DNA from 3 places in the Streptomyces sp. NBC_01352 genome. Region 3 is predicted to be linked to each of the others. Evidence: riboswitches for the same ligand, from Rfam matches in the RefSeq annotation. Region 3 holds a riboswitch; each other region holds the start of a gene.
The links. Region 3 has a riboswitch for cyclic di-AMP ahead of OG252_RS21070 (C40 family peptidase). Riboswitches for the same ligand answer to the same signal wherever they lie in the genome.
Positions count from the first base shown of each region.

Region 1 (6,932 bases), 2.5 Mb from region 3:
GCAGCTCCATGACCTCGGGGGAGTAGGCCGAGGCAGCGGTGCTGCTGCGACGCACCTTGTAGCGGCGGTGCCTGGCGTTCGACTTCAGGTAGTCGGCGACGATCGCCTCCCGCTCCACGCCCAGGGTCAGCAGCGTCACGGCTATCGACAGGCCGGCGCGGTCCTTGCCCGCGGCGCAGTGCATCAGCGCCGGGACGCTGTCCTCGGCGAGCGAGCGCAGCACCCGGGAGTGCTCGCCGGTGCGCTCCTTGATGAGCATGCGGTACGACGCGATCATCCGCTTCGCGCCCTTGTCGTCGGAAAGCAGCTCGCGCAGCTGGTCGAGGTCGCCGTCGCGGACCATCTTCCAGAACTCGGCGCCGTCCGCCGGGTCGCTCAGCGGCAGGTTCACATTGCGCACGCCCGGCAGCTCGACGTCGGGACCCTCGAACTTCTGGTCCGCGGCGTTGCGGAAGTCGAAGATCGTGTGCAGGCCCAGGGAGGCGAGGAACGCCGCGTCCTCCTCGGTCGCGTGCGCGAGGTGGCCGCTGCGGAACAGCACGCCGTGCCGCACCCGCCGGCCGTCCACTGTCGGCAGTCCGCCCACGTCCCGGAAGTTGCGCACGGCGGCCAGCTCGGGCTCGGTCGACGGGACCTGCTGCGTCACTAGGGCTCCCCCCAATCGGTCCCGCCGCCGCGGCTCGACGACGGGCACGCCCTCGACGATACGACATGCGTTCCTGGGGCAACGAGTTGTCCACAGGCGTTGCACCGAGGGCTCACCGCCCTTGATGATGTTGGCGCTTGAGTGGACCTGTTCGTGCTTGTTCGAATCTGTGAGGGACGCATGCCGGAGATCGCCGAGAACGGCCGCACGTGGCTTCTGTCCGGACCGACCAGCAGTTACGCCCTTCACCTCACCGCCGACGACGAGCTCCTGCACCTCCACTGGGGGCCGCGCATCGCCCTCGTCGACGCCGAGGCCCTCGCCGTACGCCCGCTGCCCGACTACTGGCCCTTCGAGTCCCCGCTCGACGGCCGCGAGGAGTACCCCGTCGAGGGCGGCGCCCGCTTCGTCCGGCCCGCCCTGTCGGTGCGCACGTCCGAGGGGCGCGGCACCGAGTGGAGCTTCGAGGCGCACGAGACCGAGGACGACGAGCTGCGGCTGCGGTTCCGCGACGGCGGACTGGCGATCACGCTGCACTACCGGATGCGGGGCGACGTACTCGAACGGTGGGTGACCCTGGACAACGACGGGCCCGCCGCCGTGGAACTCCTGCGCGCCGACTCCGCCACCTGGACGCTGCCCGACCGTGACGGCTGGCGGCTGTCCCAGCTGCACGGCCGCTGGGCCGCGGAGTCCCGGCTCGTGCGCTCTTCCCTCACCTACGGTGAGAAGGTCATCGGCAGCCGCCGCGGCCACACCGGGCACCAGCACCTGCCCTGGGTGGCGCTCGACACGGACGCGACCGAGGAGCGCGGCGAGGTCTACGGCTGCGCCCTCGGCTGGTCCGGGTCCTGGCGCATCGCCGTGGCCCAACTCCCGGACGCGCGTGTGCAGATCACCGGCGGGGCCGGGTACGACGACTCCGGGCTGCTGCGGCTGGCGGCGGGGGAGTCCTTCACGACGCCCGTCTTCGCCGGCCTGTGGAGCGACGGCGGCTTCGGCGGGGCCAGCCGCGCCTGGCACGCCTACCAGCGCGCGTACGTCATCCCGGACGCGGACCAGGACCGGCCGGTGCTGTTCAACTCCTGGGAGGCCACGGAGTTCGACATCTCCGAGGAGCAGCAGAAGGTGCTGGCGCGGCGGGCCGCGGCGATCGGCGTCGAGCTGTTCGTCGTGGACGACGGCTGGTTCGGGGCCCGTACCAGCGACCGCGCCGGGCTCGGCGACTGGAAGCCCAACCCCGACCGCTTCCCCGGCGGCCTCAAGCCGCTCGGCGACTACGTCCACGGCCTCGGTATGCAGTTCGGCATCTGGGTGGAACCGGAGATGGTCAACCCGGACAGCGAGCTGTACCGGGCCCATCCGGACTGGGTCCAGCACCAGACGGGGCGAAAGCGGACGGAACTCCGCAATCAACTCGTATTGAACCTCGCCCGCGAGGACGTCCAGGAGTACCTCTGGGGGCAGCTCCACGAGCTCCTCTCCAGTGCTCCGATCGACTACGTGAAGTGGGACTTCAACCGCTGCTTCACCGACGCGGGCTGGCCCGGAGAGCCGTATCCGCAGCGCCTGTGGGTCGACCACGTGCACGCCCTGTACCGCCTGTTGGACCGGCTGCGGGCGGCCCACCCGGGCGTCGCCTTCGAGTCCTGCTCGGGCGGCGGCGGCCGGATCGACCTCGGCGTGATGAGCCGTACGGACCAGGTGTGGACCTCGGACAACACCGACCCGCTCGACCGGCTCGCCATCCAGCACGGTTTCAGCCAGATCCACCCCGCCCGGGTCATGGCCGCCTGGGTCACCGACAGCCCCAACACCCAGCTCAACGGCCGGGCAAGCTCCCTGCGGTTCCGCTTCGTGAGCGCGATGGCCGGGGTGCTCGGCGTCGGGGGCGACCTCGCCGAGTGGACCGAGGAGGAGCTGGCCGAGGCCCGCGACTGGGTGGATCGCTACAAGGAGATCCGGCCCCTCGTGCAGCGCGGCGACCTCTACCGGCTGCGGCCCCCGGAGGGCGGGCTGAGTGCGGTGCAGTACGTGCTCGGTGACGAGGCCGTCGTTCTCGCCTGGCTCCAGGCGCAGCATCACGGCGAGCCGGTGCCGGTGCTGCGGCTGCGCGGCCTCGACCCGACAGCAGCGTACGAATGCCTCGAAACGGGCGAAGTTCACCGAGGTGCCGTATTGCTGCATCACGGACTGCGGACGGGGCTGCGCGGTGACCTCGATGCGACGGTTCTCCGGCTCCGTCGCATCTAGGGCTTCTGTCTGAATTGGCCCCTTCATTCCAACTCCGTCTGGAATAGAGGGGCCTGTGCGTGTGCCACGTGAGGAGCGTCATATTCGTGACCGTGCGTCGCCCGTCATGTTCACGTAATCAATGCGGTTTTCAAGGGTGTTTGGTCAAAGAGAGCCTCCTGAAAGCACGGAGGGTGACCGGGAATTCCCTCAGGTACCAAACAGAAACACATTCAAGGGCAACCACTTACTTGTCCCTTTGCGTCTTGGTCGCTTACGTTCACCACCGATCCGGACGGACGCCCAATCCTGCCGCCGCCCGGAGCCCGCACACCAATCACCCGTCCATGGCAGGAGCGGGGGACCCACAGGTAGAACCGCCTGTTCCGGTCTCCGGAACGGCTAGGGGTTAAGCCGTACTTCGGTACGGCCGGGCATCTCCAGTCCGCACCCGACAGCTCACCTCGCAGGCGCCGGAGAGGAATTCGCCATGCCCGCCAAGGGTAAGCATCGCCGACCGAAGACCCAGCGCTTCACCCGATCCATCGCCGTTGCCGGAACCGGCGGCGCCGCACTTGCTCTGCCGCTTCTCGGGGCCACCGGCGCCAACGCCGCCACCCCGCAGTCCGTCTCGGAAAAGGCCGTTCAGTCGTCCGTTCCGGCCACCGTGAAGAACGTGGCCGAAAAGACGACGGCCGAAAAGACGACCTCCGCGAAGCCCTCGGGCACGAAGACCTACTCCGTGCAGGCCGGTGACTATCTCGCGAAGATCGCGGACGAGCAGAATGTCAGCGGTGGCTGGAAGAAGCTCTACTCCGACAACCGCGAGGCCGTCGGCGCCGACCCGTCGCTGATCCACCCCGGTCTCAAGCTCTCGATCGGCAAGAAGGCCACGACGAGCACGCCCAAGTCCTCGTCGTCCTCGGGCTCTTCGTCCTCTTCATCTCCTTCGTCGTCTTCGTCCAAGTCGTCTTCTTCGTCTGATTCGTCGGATTCATCCGCCTCGTCGAAGTCGTCCTCCTCCGGGTCCTCCTCCTCGAAGACCGAGGCGGCCACCCAGAGCGCCGACACCGCCAGCGGCTTCAGCGCCCCGGTGAGCGGCGCCGTCGGCACCGCCTACCGCACGGCGGGCAGCATGTGGTCCAGCGGCTACCACACCGGCGTCGACTTCAGCGTCCCCACCGGTACCTCCCTCAAGGCCGTGGGCGCGGGCACCGTCGTCTCCGCGGGCTGGGGCGGCGCGTACGGCAACCAGGTCGTCGTCAAGCTCGCCGACGGCTACTACGCGCAGTACGCCCACCTGTCCTCGCTCTCCGTCTCGAACGGCCAGTCCGTGACGGCCGGCCAGCAGGTCGGTCTCTCGGGCGCGACCGGCAACGTCACCGGTCCGCACCTGCACTTCGAGATCCGCACCTCGCCGGACTACGGCTCGGACGTGGACCCGGTCGCCTACCTCCGTACGAAGGGCGTCTCCGTCGGCTGATTCCCCGACTGCTCGTCCGACAGCTGCCGAAGGCCGGATCCCGATCCCCGGGTCCGGCCTTCGGTGTGTCGATCTGTGCTCGTTCATGGTGATCGCTTCATTGCGGTTTTGTGGCAAGCGTGCCCAGGGCGTCGCTCGTGACGGGAGAGTGGGGACGCAACAGCCTCGATCGCCCTCCCGGAAGGAGCCGTCTCCCGTGACGAGCACGCGTAGAGCATTCGGAGCCCTGGCCGCAGGCGCCGCCCTGGCCGCCCTCGCCCCCGCGACCGACGCGAGCGCCACGCCCCGCCACCGCCGGCTGATCGCCCACGACGACTTCCGTCACGGGCTCGGCCAGTGGGCGGTGGAACTCGAGAAGGGCGGCATCGTCACCGCCTTGCGCGGGACCCTGGAGGTCGACGTGCCCGCCGGCGCGACGGTCTGGTTCAAGAAGCGGCTCGAAGGGCCGTACGTCCTGGAGTACACCGCCACGCCGGTGTCGGCGGGCGGGGTCAACGACCGGGTCTCCGACCTCAACAACTTCTGGAACGCCGTCGACGTCCGTTCCCCCGGCGACCTCTTCGCCACCCGGCGGAGCGGGGCGCTGGCGGAGTACGACCACCTCAAGACGTACTACGTCGGCTACGGCGCCAACACCAACACGACGACCCGGCTGCGCCGTTACGTCGGTGAGGCGGGCGTCCGGCCGCTGGTGTACGACTACACCGAGCCGCTGCTCGTGGCGAACGAACCGAACCGGGTCCGGATCGTCTCCGACGGCTCGGGAGTCCGGTGGTGGGACAACGGGCGGCTCGTCTTCGACTACAGCGATCCTCAGCCGTATACGAGCGGGCACTTCGGCTTCCGGACCACGTGGAGCCATTTCCGGATCAGTGGATTCCGGGTGTGGCAGTTGCCGCCTCAACAGCGCTGAGAAGAGGGCTATTCCTGGTTTGACCAATCCTTGAAGAGTGGCTTATCTCACCGAACGTCAACCCTTTCCTACGGTCGCGTAGCTCACATCCGAAGGGGAATCATGGGCCGACGTGGCAGACGATTCGAAGAATGACAACAGATCAGTGATCGGGTCGTACGTGGCGGTGGGGGACAGCTTCACCGAGGGCGTCGGCGACCCCGGTCCCGACGGGTCGCTCGTCGGCTGGGCCGACCGGTTCGCGGTACTGCTCGCGGACCGGCGGCCCGAGGGCGACTTCGACTACACCAACCTCGCCGTGCGCGGGAAACTTCTCGACCAGGTCGTGGAGGACCAGCTTCCGCAGGCTCTCGAACTCGCCCCCGACCTGGTCTCCTTCTGCGCCGGCGGCAACGACATCCTGCGGCCCGGCACCGACCCCGACGAGGTCGCCGAGCGTTTCGAGCAGGCGGTGGTGCGGCTCACCGCCGTCGCCGGCACGGTGATGGTGACGACCGGATTCGACACCCGTGGCGTGCCCGTGCTCAAGCGTCTGCGCGGCAAGATCGCCACCTACAACGGACACGTGCGGGCCATCGCCGACCGCCACGGCTGTCCGGTGCTCGACCTGTGGTCCCTGAAGAGCATTCAGGACCGGCGGGCCTGGGACGGCGACCGGCTCCACCTGTCGGCGGACGGGCACACGCGCGTGGCGCTGCGCGCGGGGCAGGTCCTCGGGCTGGAGATCCCGGCCGACCCGGAGCAGCCCTGGCCGCCGCTTCCGCCGCGCGGCACGCTGGAGGTCCGGCGGGACGACGTGCACTGGGCGCGCGAGTACCTGGTGCCGTGGATCGGCCGCCGGCTGCGCGGGGAGTCGTCGGGCGACCATGTGACCGCCAAGGGCACGCTGTCGCCGGACGACATCAAGACGCGGATCGCTTCGGTGGCTTGAAGGCCTGCGGAAGGTCTGCGGAAGGGTTGGCGGAGGTGCGGGTGTTTGGGAGCCCGGTGCGGGTCGGCCTACGGGCGGCGTGCTCCGGGCACTCGCTTTGTGGCCCGAGGCGGCCTTGTGGGGGGCAGGGGGCTGCCGGGCTTCGGCGCGCCTACGTGGTCAACGCCTCCCGCGTCAGCCCCAGTTCCCGGGCCAGCGCCTCGTCCACCCACTCCTGCGCCCGGGACCGCGACACCGCGCCCGGGTACGACGTGAGCTGTACGGCGAGCCCGTCCAGCAGGGCCGTGAGGCGCAGGGCCGTGCCGCCCGGGTCCGGGCAGGGAAACTCGCCCGCGGCCACGCCCTCGGCGATCACCTCGGCGAGGGCCGCCTTCCACCGGCGGTCGAGGTCACGGGTGACCTCCTGGAGCGCGGGCTCGCGCAGCGCGGCCGCCCAGCCCTCGATCCACAGCCGCCAGCCCTTGGCCTGGCCCGTCGGGGCGTACCAGCGCACGGCCGCGCGCAGCCGGCGCAGTGCGGTGGTGCGGCGGGCGAGCAGTTTTGACAGATGGGCGAGGTCGTCCTCGGCCGCGTACGTGAAAGCGGCGGCGACCAGTTTCTCCTTCGTGGAGAAGTGATACAGCACCAGCGCGTTGCTCACACCGAGGACCGAGGCCACGTCGGCGATCCTGACCGCCGCCACGCCCCGCGCCTCGATCTGCTCGATGGCGGCCCGCAGCAGCTCCTC
Region 1 is NZ_CP108354.1:2,079,711-2,086,642, reverse strand. Features, by position in the region: gene OG252_RS09940 (tyrosine-protein phosphatase) at 1-646, opposite strand, end outside; gene OG252_RS09935 (alpha-galactosidase) at 827-2,899, shown strand; cyclic di-AMP (ydaO/yuaA leader) riboswitch at 3,207-3,366, shown strand; gene OG252_RS09930 (M23 family metallopeptidase) at 3,369-4,361, shown strand; gene OG252_RS09925 (DUF6250 domain-containing protein) at 4,558-5,274, shown strand; gene OG252_RS09920 (SGNH/GDSL hydrolase family protein) at 5,420-6,205, shown strand; gene OG252_RS09915 (TetR/AcrR family transcriptional regulator) at 6,357-6,932, opposite strand, start outside.
Region 1: linked by a shared signal. The riboswitch ahead of OG252_RS09930 (M23 family metallopeptidase) and the one ahead of OG252_RS21070 (C40 family peptidase) in region 3 are both predicted to bind cyclic di-AMP.

Region 2 (6,932 bases), 1.3 Mb from region 3:
GGTGTCGAGGTGCTTGGCCGCGCCGCCGGCCCGCGGGCTGTCGACGGTCGTGCCGGGGCGGTACTTGCCGGTGAGGAAGCCGGAGGCGAGCGCGTAGTACGGGACGGCCGCGAGGCCGGAGCGTTCGGCCAGGTTCTGGAGGTCGCCCTCGTACGTGTCGCGGGAGACCAGGTTGTAGTGGGGCTGGAGGGCGACGTACCGTGCCAGGCCCTCCCGGTCGGAGAAGGCGAGGGACGCCTCGAGCCGCTGCGGGGAGATGTTGGACGCGCCGATGTACCGCACCTTGCCCGCCTTCACGAGCTCGTCGAGCGCGCCGATGATCTCCTCCACCGGCACATCCGGCTTGTCGAAGTGCGTGTAGTAGAGGTCGATGTAGTCGGTGCCGAGGCGCCGAAGGGAGGCGTCGGCGGCGGCCTTGATGTTGGCGGCGGTCAGGCCCTGGTACTCGGGGTGCTGGCTCACCTTGGTCGCGATCACCACGTCCGCGCGGTTGCCGCGCGCCTTGGCCCACTTGCCGACGACGGTCTCGGACTCGCCGCCCCGGTGGCCCTCGACCCACGCCGAGTAGGAGTCGGCGGTGTCGATGAAGTTGCCGCCCGCGGCGGTGTACGCGTCGAGGACGGCGAAGGAGGCCGCCTCGTCGGCGGTCCAGCCGAAGACGTTGCCTCCGAGGGACAGCGGGAAGACCTCGAGGTCCGAGGAACCGAGCTTGCGAAGCGAAGGTGAAGTCATACCTCACCTCAACGACCGCCCAGGATCCCCCGATTCCATGGTCACACGCAAAAACCCCGTAAATCCCTGACCGGCAGCCCTGACGTCGGGGGGATGCCGTCAGGACCGCCGGGACTCGGGTAACACGACGGTCAGGGGTTGAGGCCCTTGCTCCGCAGCCACGCCATCGGGTCGATCCCGGAGCCGGAACCGTCGGTGTGGACCTCGAGGTGCAGATGCGCCCCGGTCACGTTCCCCGTCGCACCCACGCGCCCGATCACGTCACCGGTGTTGACCTTCTGGCCGACGCTGACGCTGATCGAGGACTGGTGGGCGTACCAGATCTCGGTGCCGTCATCGAGGGTGAGCACGGTCTTGTAGCCGTACGACCCGTCCCAGCCGGCCTGCGTGATCGTCCCGGTGTGGACGGCCTTGATCAGCGTGCCCGTGGGCGCGGCGAAGTCGAGGCCGGTGTGGTAGCCGGAGGACCAAAGGGAGCCGGCCTGGCCGAAGGTGGAGGTGACGGTGTACGAGGAGGTCGGCAGCGCGAACTGCTTGGCCAGCTCGGCGAGGCGCGCGGCCTCGGCCTTCTGCGCGGCCTCCTCCTCCGCCTTCTTCTTCGCGGCGGCGGCCTTGGCCTCGGCCTCCTGCTCCGCCTTGGCGGCCGCGTCGGCGGCGGCCTTCTCGGCCTCGGCGACGGCTTCAGCCGCGGCCTTGCTCTCGACCTGGTCCTGCTGCTGCTCGGCCTGGGCCATGATCCGGGCGCGCAGCACCTCGCCGGCGTCGGCCGTGCTCTCCTCGGTGTCCGCGGCGGCCACGCTGACGGTGCTGAGCGCGGTGGTGGAGTCCTCGGCGGCGTCCGAGTCGTCGGAGATGAGGGAGCCCACGTTGGGCAGGTCGGGCATGGAGATCGACACCGGCGGCTTGCCGGTCTGCGCGCTGGCCATGCCGCCCGCGCCGACAGCGGCTATGACGCCGACGCCGAGGACGGTGGAGCTGCGGGCGAGTCCGCCGCGCGCGAGTCCGCCGCGCTGCTTGGCGACGCGATGCCGGCCACGTACGGGTGGGAGGGACTCCTCGGTGGGATTCCACTCCGTCCAGGGGCCCTCGTCGGTGCTGTAGGTGCCGTAGCCGAAGGTCTCGGTGTCGCGCTGGCTCGGCACGAACGGGGCTTCTGGGGCAGGCCGGTTGGACGCCACGTGGGCGTGCTCCTTTCCTTCCTTCTCGCCTACCGGGTTAGCTGACGGGTTCGGAGCAGGAAGGTCTCCTACGCGCGTATACCGGCCGTGACTTCACGGCGGTTTCCGCGCGATTCACCCCAATTGGTGGTTCCCCGGTTCCCTTGCGGGATTCGGCGCGTGCGCACGGAGCCGACTCTTGTGACGGCTGGGACGACCGCGCTGCGTTATCGAACGTTAATAGACGCGGGGCCCTGATTCCAAGCTGTTCCTCTTGATCATTAACCTTTCCGCGCAGGACTTACGACCCATGACCGGCGAAAAACGGGCGAGTTGGCCAAGCCTCAGCAACCCCACAAGTGCTGACGGTGCGTCAGTTGTTATGCGGAGGGCTCTCATCCGATCACCCCTCGTAACAACGGACCCTCAGGGCCGTCGTACGGCGAGCAGCGCCATGTCGTCCGTCATGCCGCCTCCGGTGTGCCGGCGCACCTCCTCGGCGAGGGTGCGCAGAAGCTCACCGGGGGCACGGAAGGTGCGCCCCGCGAGCCGCGCCTCGGGGTCGTAGAACTCCCCGCGGGCGTTCCGCGCCTCGGACAGCCCGTCGGTGTGCAGCAGCAGCGTGGCCCCGGCCGGGAAACCGGTCTCGTCGGCGCGGTCGGGCCAGGTGCCGAGGTCTCCCATGCCGAGCGGCAGCGCGGCCTCCCGCGCGAGCAGGCAGCGCACGGTGCCGTCGACGTGCAGCAGGAGCGGTGGCGGATGCCCCCGGTTGACGATCCGCACCACGCCGCGCCCGTACGGAAGCTCGGCCAGCACGGCCGTCGTGAACCCCTCGAAGGCCTCGATCCCGCCCCGCCGCGTGGCCTCGCGCGCCAGCGCCCGCTCCAGCCGCTGCGCGACCGCCTCCAGCGTCGCCTCCTGCTCGGCGGCCTCCCGGAAGGCCCCGATCACGATGGAGACCGCCGCCACCGCCCCCATCCCCTTGCCCCGCACATCACCTACGACGAGCCGGACGCCGTACGGACTGTCCTGCACCGCATACAGATCACCCCCGATGAAGGCGTCCGCCTGGGCCGCCTCGTAGCGGGCCGCGATGTCGAACCCGCCGATCCGTCCGGCGGGCTCGGGCAGCACCGCGCGCTGGGTGGCCTCGGCGATCCCGCGCGCGGAGGCGAGGCGCCCCTCGCCCCGGCGTACGACACGGTTGATGACGGCGGCCAGCACGGCGACCGTGGCCACGGTGACCACCTCGGTGACCGTGTCGGCGTCCGCGGCGAGTCCGTACCGGGCATGGACCGCGTACGTGGCGATCAGGGCCACGCCCCCTGTCACGACGGTGCCGCTCAGCGAGTAGACCGGCGCGGCCACGAGCGGGGCGGCGGTGAAGAAGGGGATCGCGGTGAAGGCGTGCGGGGTGAGGAGGTCGTAGAAGACTCCCCCGACGATCAGCAGGACGGGGAGTACCTGGAGAACGACCCGCAGGCTGGAGATGCGGCGCCCCTCCTCCGCGTCACCAGGCCGCACCACTCGTCTCCCCCACGTACGTCCGGTCCCGTCACCACTGCACCCAGGTTTCCCGGACCGGTGGCGGGGGGCGACCGGTGAGGGCCGACCGGCGTACACATACACCGAGGGCCGGAACCCATTTCTGGATTCCGGCCCTCGGCCTTCAGTAGCGGGGACAGGATTTGAACCTGCGACCTCTGGGTTATGAGCCCAGCGAGCTACCGAGCTGCTCCACCCCGCGTCGTTGTGTCTTCAGTGTACGCCATCCGCGGGACGGAAGTCGCATCGACGCCGGCTGCCCGGATTGTCCGCACTCGCGCACGGCGGCAAGGGGACGTGTCGGGGGGTGTCCGCCCGCAGCGGTTGGCGCGTCAACACCGGCACCTCGATGAGGAACCGATTCCGCGCCGTTCCGAGGACGGACACCCCCCGACACGTCCCCGACCCCCACACAACACAAGGCGCTACGCGCACCCCCACCCCACCCGCACAGGCCGCCGCAGGCACTCGTCAACCCAGCAGATGCCGATTAGGCGCCTTCGCCACCGCCTCGTACTCCGGGAGCACGACGACCGTCGCACCCTCCGCCACCAGCACCCCGCTCCCGTCCGCCCCCGCGACGAACGTGTCCGGCTCGCGCCACGCCGTCACCACCCGCCGCACCCCCGCGTCCAGGATCAGCCGCGCGCACGGCGCCGGCCGGGACGCGCGGCGGGCGCACGGTTCCAGGCTGCTGTACACCGTCGCGGAGGCCAGCCGGGGGTCACCCGGCGTGATCTTCGCGAGGGCCGCCTCCTCCGCGTGGACGACCGGGTCGTCGCCCTCCCGTGAGTGGCCGCGCGCCAGCTCCGTACCGTCGGCCGCCACCACCACCGCCCCCACGCTGAACGCCGTGTCCGAGGGCGGACACAGGGCCGCCAGTTCGCAGGCGAGGGCGAGCCAGTGGTGGTCGGCGGCGGAGGCGTGCGGCCCGCTGCCCGGTGCCGTCGGCTCATAGCGCATCAGGACGACGTCCCCGACCGGCTGGGTGGAGACCAGCCGGAGGCGTCCGCCCTGGTAGGGGCCGGGGCCGAACAGGCGGGGCGCGTCCGGGTCGCCCACGAACAGCGGGGCCAGCACCAGCTGGAGTTCGTCGGCGAGCCCCTGCCGCAGCAGCTGGGTGTGGATCTGTCCGCCGCCCTCGACCATGAGGCGCCGGACCCCACGGACGTCGTGCAGGTGCTCCAGCAACCGCCGCCAGTCGAGTTCGGCACCGAGGGGCACCACGTCCGCCGCCAGTCCCACCGCACGAGCCCGGGCCGCGCCCTTCTCCGTCGTATAGACGATCTTCTCGCCGCCCGTGTGCCAGAAGTTCGCGGCCGGGTCCAGGTCCCCCGACCCGCTGACCGTGACCTTCAGCGGATACTCCGGCTTGCCCGCGGCCACCCGGGCCGCCCGCCGCTCCGCCGAGTTGACCAGCAGCCGCGGATTGTCGGCACGGATCGTCCCGGCGCCCACCAGGATCGCGTCGACGGACGCCCGCACCTCGTCGACCCGGTCGAAGTCGGCCGGGCCGGAGAGCAGCAGGCGGTCGGGGCCGGTGTCGTCCAGGTAGCCGTCGAGGGAGACGGCGGCGGAGAGGAGGACGTACGGGTGGGGCATCGGCGCGGTCCCTCTCGAAGGCGGCGGCACGGCGGGCGTGGTTCATGTCACGGCGGGCTTGGTTCAAGTTTGAAGCAAACCTACACTGGGGGCATGACGACTCGCTGGCTCACCCCGAAGGAGCAGCGCGCCTGGCGCGCGTACATCGCCGCGACGCAACTCCTGGAGGACGCGATCGACCGGCAGCTCCAGCAGGAGGCCGGCATGCCGCACCTCTACTACACCATCCTGGCCTACCTCTCCGAGGTGCCCGAGCACCGGCTGCGCATGACCGATCTCGCCGAGAAGCTGAAGATCACCCGCAGCCGGCTGACGTACGCCGTGACGCGCCTGGAGAAGGACGGGCTGCTGCGGCGCGAGGACTGCCGCTGGGACAAGCGCGGCACCGTCGCGGTCCTGACGGACGAGGGCATGACGACCCTGGAGCAGACCGCGCCCGGCCACGTCGAGACGGTCCGCGCCTCCCTCTTCGACCGGCTCACCGACGAACAGGTGGAGCAGCTGGAGGAGATCTGCACGGGCATCGCCGAGGGCCTCCAGGGCGACGACGCCCAGTCCGCGCCGGAGGGGGTCCCGTGGCGCCGCCGCTCCTCCCCTTCGTGCTCGTGAGCCGCACCACAAACTGATTGCTTCAAATTTAAAGCATGAGGTAGGGTCCAACTCGTGGATCTGCTTCAAAACTGAAGCAGATCCCGCGCTTCTGACCACCGGACCCGGGAGAACCCGCATGCCCGACTTCCCCGCCGCCACCCCCCGCTCCCGCGTCCGCGTACCGCTGCGCTTCCACGACGGCTACAGCGTCGACACCGAGGTCGTCACCTTCCACGGCCTGGCCGACGGCCAGGAACACGTGGCGATCATCCTCGGGAACCCGGCCCCCGGCACCACCGCAACCGCAACCGCCACCCCCCTCGTCCGCCTGCACTCCGAGTGCCTGACCGGCGACGTCTTCGGCTCGGCCCGCTGCGACTGCGGCCCGCAGCTGCGCGAGGCCGTCGAGCGGATAGCCGACCGCGGCGGCGTGCTGCTCTACCTCCGCCAGGAGGGCCGCGGCATCGGTCTCTACAACAAGCTCGACGCGTACGCCCTCCAGGACCAGGGCCTCGACACCTACGCCGCCAACACCGCGCTGGGCCTGCCCGAGGACGCCCGCGACTACACGGCGGCCGCCCAGATGCTCCAGGCGCTCGGCATCAACAGCCTCGACCTGCTGTCCAACAACCCCGACAAGGCAGGGCAGTTGAGGGACCTCGGCATCCACGTCCGCGACCGGGTGCCCACCGGCGTCTTCCAGAACACGCACAACGTCCGGTACCTGCGCGCGAAGGTCCTGCAGACCCAGCACACGCTGCCGCTCGGCGAGCTGACGGGACGTCACGCGGGCTGATGGTGTAGCCCGCTACACCCCACACTCGGTAACCCACTCCCTCGTGGCCACACACGGCGGACGGAATCGTGGAGATCACACGGATCCCACCGTTTTCCGCCCCGTCCCGCTGTTGTGGAGGCAATCCCTGCCATGGCCACTTTCCTGTACCACGTAGGCCGACTGGCCTTCAGATGGCGCTGGTTCGTCACCCTGCTCTGGATCGCGGCCCTGGCCGCCGTAGGCGTCGCCGCCGCCAAGGCGCCCGCCGCCGCCTCCGACGGGTTCACCATGCCCGGCATCGAGTCCCAGAAGGCCTTCGACCTGCTCGAAGAGCGCTTCCCCGGGTCGGCGGCGGACGGGGCGAGCGCCCGGATCGTCTTCGTCGCCCCGAACGGCGAGAAGGTCACCGCCACCGAGAACAAGGCGGCGATAGAGAAGCTCGTCGACGAGGCCTCCGACAGCTCCCAGGTCGCCAGTGCCGTCGACCCCTTCCAGGCGAAGGCGGTCAGCAAGGACGCGACGACGGC
Region 2 is NZ_CP108354.1:5,817,403-5,824,334, reverse strand. Features, by position in the region: gene OG252_RS27155 (aldo/keto reductase) at 1-732, opposite strand, end outside; gene OG252_RS27150 (M23 family metallopeptidase) at 864-1,910, opposite strand; cyclic di-AMP (ydaO/yuaA leader) riboswitch at 1,922-2,078, opposite strand; gene OG252_RS27145 (PP2C family protein-serine/threonine phosphatase) at 2,316-3,413, opposite strand; tRNA gene OG252_RS27140 (tRNA-Met) at 3,563-3,636, opposite strand; gene OG252_RS27135 (dihydrofolate reductase family protein) at 3,906-5,036, opposite strand; gene OG252_RS27130 (MarR family winged helix-turn-helix transcriptional regulator) at 5,130-5,645, shown strand; gene OG252_RS27125 (GTP cyclohydrolase II) at 5,764-6,423, shown strand; gene OG252_RS27120 (MMPL family transporter) at 6,556-6,932, shown strand, end outside.
Region 2: linked by a shared signal. The riboswitch ahead of OG252_RS27150 (M23 family metallopeptidase) and the one ahead of OG252_RS21070 (C40 family peptidase) in region 3 are both predicted to bind cyclic di-AMP.

Region 3 (6,932 bases):
GGGGCTTGCGGTGCGCTGCCACGTGGACTGCACGTCCTTTCGTACGACTCGTACGACCGCCCTGTCCGTACGAACGCCAAGCGGAGCGGACGTACGGCCACCCGGGGGCGGTCACGCGTCCGGCGACGACCCGCACAGGGGGAGCGGACCGCCGCCGGACCTTCTCGGCGGTGGTGGCCGACTGCCGCCCCTGGTCCGGGCGGCGGTGGGGAGCCGGTCACCTGAGGGAGGACGCTAAACCTGAGTGTGACGGCGGGGTAACGCGATGTGCGGAAGTTCTCCGAGCTGACCACCGGGTGACCGTATGTGACCGTGATCCGCGGTCGGCCCCGTCGACTTCACGCAGAGCGATGACCGATGTGCCGAATCCGGACCAGTGAGGGCGGGCGGGTGCTATGGGCCGCATATATGCAAGATCTGCCACGGCGAGGCGAGGTGGGTGAGGCGAGGCAGGAACCGGGGCCGAGGTCGGGGTCGGGGCCGGGGTCGAAAGAGGCGGTTGGGACGGGGCGGTGTCGGAGGGCGCCCGGGGGTCTGATTAGGCTCCGGCCTCATGGACGTACTCATCCATCTCTTCGTCGGCCTGCACATCATCGGCATCGCCTCGCTGCTCGGCGGCTTCCTCACCCAGATGAAGGCGATGGGCCAGGGCACCGCCCGCTTCGTCCCGGCGATGCTGCACGGCGCGCTGACGATGCTGGTCACCGGCGTCGTCCTGGTCGGCCTCAACCAGGCCGACGACCAGTCCGTCAACAACATCAAGATCGGCGTGAAGCTGGCCCTGCTGATCGTGATCCTCGGGCTCGTCTACGTCCAGCGGGACGAGGAGACGGTGGACAAGCGGCTGTTCGGGCTGGTCGGCGCGCTGACCACGGCGAACATCTTCATCGCGGTGCTGTGGACCTGAGGAACCGGACGCCGGTCCGGGCCGAGGTCGCGCATCCTCGGCCTCTCCAAAGACCTTCGCGGCAAAGACCTTCGCGGCGACGGTCTGAGTAGTTCCGCTCATGACAACCCGCGCTCCGAGCGGGGAAACTCTGCCCATGCCCTTCAGACGATCAGCCGCCATGGCCGCCGCCGCAGCTTCCCTCATGGTGATCACCATGACCGCGTGCGGCAGCCAGAAGGGCGGGGCGGCCGATGAGGCCGGCTCCGCGCAGTCGGGCAGCCCGACGCCCTCCTACCCGCCCCCGCCGACGTGCGCGCAGCCGGCCGGGACACCCACCGCGCTGCCTTCCTCACCCGTTCCGAGCACGTCGAGCCCGGACGGAGGCCTGCCGGACGGGCCCGCCGACGCGCCCCCCAACTACGCCGACAACCACGCCTACCGCATGCAGGCGTCCCTGAGCGCGGAGCAGCAGGCCAGTGGGCAGGCGTCGGCCGAGCTCATCCTCACGGAGCTGGCGAAGGTCCGGAAGGAAGGCGGCTCCGGGGAGTTCGGCCGCTTCAGCGACCAGCGCGTGGAGGCGGCACTGCGGCGTGTCGGCTGCGGCGAGGAGCATGGCGTCTCCGTCGGGAACGGGTACTACGCCGTCTACACGGGCGTCGTGTGCGTGTCCGGGCGGGTGACGAAGGACGAGCTGACCGGCGAGGTGCACGGCGTCTACGCCGAGCCCCAGCCGGGAGCGGGGCCCTGTGTCGAGAACCAGGGAGGTCACTGACCAGGGCCCGCGCCCGCGGCCGGGCGGCGTCCGGTCAGGCCGGCCGCACCACGCTGTGGATCGACGACTCGCCGTCGTAGAAAATGGACTCCTCGCGGACGTACGCGCCCGGCTTCGGGGCGTGGATCATCATGCCGTTGCCGATGTAGAGGCCGACGTGGCTGATGTCGTCGTAGAAGAAGACCAGGTCACCGGGCTGGGCGGCGGAGACGGAGACCGTGGTGCCGGCCTTGACCTGGTCGTAGGTGACGCGCGGGATGTCGACGCCGGCGGCCTTCCAGGCGGCCTGGGTGAGGCCGGAGCAGTCGTAGGACTCGGGGCCGGTGGCGCCCCAGACGTACGGCTTGCCGATCTGGGCGCGGGCGAAGGCGAGCGCCTTCTCGGCCTTGGTGGCGTACGAGGCGTCCGTGGCGGTGGACGAGTCGGTGGTGGTGGAGGAGGAAGAGCTCGACGAGCCGCTGTCCGTCTCCTGCTGAGCCGCCGCCTCCTCCCGGGCCTTCTGCTCCGCCGCCTGCTGCCGCGCCAGCTCGGCCGCCTTGGCCGCGGCCTCCTGCTGCTTCTTCCGCTCGATCGCCGCGAGCCGGGCCTTCTCCTCGGCGGTCAGTTGCGACAGCAGCGCGCGGGCGTCGGCGAGCTTCGTCTGCACCGTCGCCTTGGCGGTCTTGAGCTCGCCCTGTGACTTGGTGAGCGTCTGAAGGCTCTCGGTGGCCTCCTGGCGCTTCTTCATCGTCTCGGACTGCTCGGTGACGTAGTCGTCGACCGCGCCCTTCTGGCGGTTGGTCAGCCGGCCCATCAGCTGGGTCTGGTCGAAGTAGTCCTGCGGGGAGTCCGCGAGCAGGAAGGTCGCCGTGTCGGGGGCGGAGGCGCCGGTCCGGTACTGGGCGGCGGCGAAGGTGCCGAGTTCCTCCCGCGCCTCGTTGAGGCTCTGGGTGCGCTGGGCGACGTCGTCGAGGAGGGTGTCGACGCGCTTGCGCTGCTTCGCGGTCTTCTCCTGGGCCGCGTTGTACTTGTCGGTCGCCGACTCCGCCTGCCGGTACAGGTCGTCGACCTTCTTCTCGACCTCTTCGAGGCTCGGTTTGTCGTCGGCCGACGGGGCGGCGTTGGCCGTCTGGGACAGCAGGGCCACGGAGGTGAGGGCGGCCGTGGCAAGGGCCGGGGTCCGTATGCCTGCTACGCGCGTGCCCGAAGGGCGCGACTTGCGGTGCGACGCCAAGGGAGGCGACTCCTTCCACGTTCCGCCTACCGAGTTAGCTGTCGGGTTCGGGCGGGTGGTTAGGAAGGTTTGCCCTACGGCCCTTCCCTGGAAGGGAGTTCGGGCCGATTCACCCCAAGGTCGGTGGGTCCCCGGCTCCGGGCGCGCGGCGGCGCGTCGGACTCGGCGGAGGCCGTGCGGCCCGGCGACGTTCGCCGGTGGGTGTCGTACGGCCTGTCCGGCACCGTAGCCAACTGGTGTGGCCCCTGTGAAGGTTGATGTTCGATATGCCCGATACATTTTCGTGACCTTGGGTCAGGACATGGCTCACCGTGGTCGATCCGGAGTGATCTGCCACGACTTGTGCGTATTTTCGCCGGAGTGATGACGTCCGCCCCCTTCGGGGCGCTAGCTTCCACCCAGCCGCGGTCCGGTGCCGTGGCTGGGGAAGAGGGGCACGGCCATGACGAAACGCAGGACACTCGTCGCCACGGGACTCGCGACAGGAGTCGCACTCGCCGCCACCGCGGGCGTCGCGCCCGCCAGCGCGGGCCAGGGAGGTCAGGCGGGCGGCAAACCGGTCGTCCGGGTGATCGCGACCGGCCTCGACAACCCGCGCCAGCTCTCCTACGACCACGGTCGGCTGTACGTCGCCGAGGCCGGCCGGGGCGGCAAGAAGTGCATCGGGGAGGGGCCCGAGGGCGAGACGTGCGTCGGACTCACCTCCGCGCTCACCAAGGTCTACTGGGACGGGGGCGCGTGGAAGCACCACAGGGTGGTGAAGGGGCTGCCCTCGGGCGCCGCCCCGGACGGCGGCTTCGCGACCGGCCTCGACGGTGTCTCCGCCCTGCACGGCAAGGTCTGGGGCGTCGAGACGTACGCCCCGCCGGAGGCCGGAGTCCCGACGGCCCCGCCCTGGAACACCCTCGGCAAGCTGCTGGACCTCGGGCACGGCAAGGCGAGGATCGCCGCGGACATCTCGGCCGTCGAGTTCCGGCACAACCCGCACAAGGCGTCGCTGGAGTCCAACCCGTACGCCGTCCTCGCCCTCCCCGACGGCCGCAAGATCGTCGCGGACGCGGCCGGAAACGACCTGGTCGTCGTCTCGCCCGGCGGCAGGGCCCGCCCCTTCACGGTCTTCCCGGACCACGACGGCAACGAGTCCGTCCCCACCTCCCTCGCCCTCGGCCCCGACGGCACGCTCTACGTCGGCGAGCTGAACGGCGAGGCCGCCAAGCCCACCGCGCGGGTGTGGAAGGTCGACCCCCGGACCGGCAAGATCCTCGGCTGGAAGTCCGGCTTCGGCTCCATCGGAGGCATCGCCTTCAACGACAAGGGCGACCTGTACGTCAGCCAGCTCTTCGCCGGCCGGGTGACGAAGGTCTCGCACGGCAAACGTACGAGCGTGAAGGTGCCGTTCCCGGCGGGCGTGGCCGTCGACCCGTACGACGGCAAGGTCTACGTCTCGGCCTGGTCGATCGCGGACCGGGACGGCACGATGCTGGAGGGCAGGAAGACACCGGGCGGCCAGCTCTGGAAGATCCTCGGCTTCTGAGCCCTGCGGGAGCCTTCCGGAGTCCTTGCGGAGTTCTTCCGGAGAACCCTTCGAACGGGGCGAAGTTCTTGGGGTGGCGGCGGGCTGTCAGTGGGGCGTCCTAGACTCGGAGAGCGATGAGCAGCCTCTTTGATGACAGCTTCCTGGCGAACCTCCAGGGCCCCCGGGCCCACGAGGAAGAACCCCCGCCGCCCGACGACGATCACGCACCGGAGCCCGTTCCGGACGATCTGTTCGGCGGGAAGTTCGACGTGCCGCCGGACCGGGACGCGTACTACCGCGACGGCGCCCCGCGCCCGGCGGTGGACCCGGCCGCGCTCCTGGACGGGCTGAACGAGAACCAGCGCGCCGCGGTCGTGCACCACGGCACCCCGCTGCTCATCGTGGCCGGCGCCGGCTCCGGCAAGACCCGCGTGCTCACCCACCGCATCGCCCACCTGCTCGGCGAGCGGCACGTGCATCCGGGCCAGATCCTCGCGATCACCTTCACCAACAAGGCCGCGGGCGAGATGAAGGAGCGCGTCGAGCACCTCGTCGGCCCGCGCGCGAACGCGATGTGGGTGATGACCTTCCACAGCGCGTGCGTGCGCATCCTGCGGCGCGAGAGCAAGAAGCTCGGCTTCACCTCGTCCTTCTCGATCTACGACGCCGCCGACTCCAAGCGCCTGATGGCCCTGGTCTGTCGCGACCTGGACCTCGACCCCAAGCGCTTCCCGCCGAAGTCCTTCAGCGCGAAGATCAGCAACCTGAAGAACGAGCTGATCGACGAGGAGGACTTCGCCGCCCAGGCCACCGACGGCTTCGAGAAGACGCTCGCCCAGGCCTACGCCATGTACCAGTCACGACTGCGCGAGGCGAACGCCCTCGACTTCGACGACCTGATCATGACGACGGTCAACCTGCTGCGCGCGTTCCCGGACGTCGCCGAGCACTACCGCCGCCGCTTCCGGCACGTCCTCGTCGACGAGTACCAGGACACCAACCACGCCCAGTACGCCCTGGTCCGGGAACTCGTCGGCACCTCCGAGCACCCGGTGGACGTCCCGCCCAGCGAGGACGACCTCCAGCCCGCCGAACTGTGCGTGGTGGGCGACGCCGACCAGTCGATCTACGCCTTCCGCGGCGCGACCATCCGCAACATCCTCCAGTTCGAGGAGGACTACCCGGACGCGACGACGATCCTCCTGGAGCAGAACTACCGCTCCACCCAGACGATCCTCACCGTCGCCAACGCCGTCATCGAGCGCAACGAGTCCCGCCGTCCCAAGAACCTGTGGACCAACGCGGGCGCGGGCGCGCGCATCACCGGCTATGTCGCCGACACCGAGCACGACGAGGCACAGTTCGTCGCCGACGAGATAGACCGCCTCACCGACGCGGGCGACGCGAAGGCGGGAGACGTCGCCGTCTTCTACCGCACGAACGCCCAGTCCCGTGTCTTCGAAGAGATCTTCATCCGTGTCGGCCTGCCCTACAAGGTCGTCGGCGGCGTCCGCTTCTACGAGCGCAAGGAGGTCCGGGACGTCCTGGCCTACCTGCGGGTGCTGTCCAACCCGGAGGACTCGGTACCGCTGCGCCGAATCCTGAACGTTCCCAAGCGCGGCATCGGCGACCGCGCCGAGGCGATGATCGACGCCCTGTCCCAGCGCGAGAAGATCAGCTTCCCGCAGGCGCTCAAGCGCGTCGACGAGGCGTACGGCATGGCGGCGCGCTCCACGAACGCCGTGAAGCGGTTCAACACGCTGATGGAGGACCTCCGTACGATCGCCGAGTCCGGCGCGAGCCCGGCGACCGTCCTGGAGGCGGTGCTCGAACGGACCGGCTACCTCGCCGAGTTGCAGGCCTCCACCGACCCGCAGGACGAGACCCGGATCGAGAACCTCCAGGAACTCGCCGCCGTGGCCCTGGAGTTCGAGCAGGAGACGGCGGAGGGTGAGGCGTCCGGCTCGCTCTCCGACTTCCTGGAGCGCGTGGCCCTGGTCGCCGACTCCGACCAGATCCCCGACGAGGACGAGGACGGCTCCGGAGTCATCACCCTGATGACCCTGCACACCGCCAAGGGCCTCGAGTTCCCGGTCGTCTTCCTGACCGGCATGGAGGACGGCGTCTTCCCGCACATGCGCGCCCTCGGCCAGGCCAAGGAGCTGGAGGAGGAGCGGCGCCTGGCGTACGTCGGCATCACGCGCGCGCGGGAACGGCTGTATCTGACGCGGTCCTCGATGCGCAGTGCGTGGGGGCAGCCGTCGTACAACCCGCCGTCGCGGTTCCTGGAGGAGATCCCGGCACAGCACGTGGACTGGAAGCGGACGGGGGCGATGGCGCCCGTGTCCTCCGGCCCGGCGTCCGGGGTGGCGGCCTCGCTGTCGTCGTCCCGCTCCCGCTCGTCGGCCTCGGGTGCGTCCGGCTTCGCCACGCGCCGGACCTCGGAGAAGCCGACCGTGTCGCTGGCCGTCGGGGACCGGGTCACCCACGACCAGTTCGGGCTCGGCACGGTCGTGGGAGTGAAGGGCACGGGCGGCAACGC
Region 3 is NZ_CP108354.1:4,561,985-4,568,916, reverse strand. Features, by position in the region: gene OG252_RS21085 (C40 family peptidase) at 1-22, opposite strand, end outside; gene OG252_RS21080 (hypothetical protein) at 554-907, shown strand; gene OG252_RS21075 (hypothetical protein) at 1,044-1,661, shown strand; gene OG252_RS21070 (C40 family peptidase) at 1,696-2,874, opposite strand; cyclic di-AMP (ydaO/yuaA leader) riboswitch at 2,883-3,052, opposite strand; gene OG252_RS21065 (ScyD/ScyE family protein) at 3,317-4,408, shown strand; gene pcrA (DNA helicase PcrA) at 4,525-6,932, shown strand, end outside.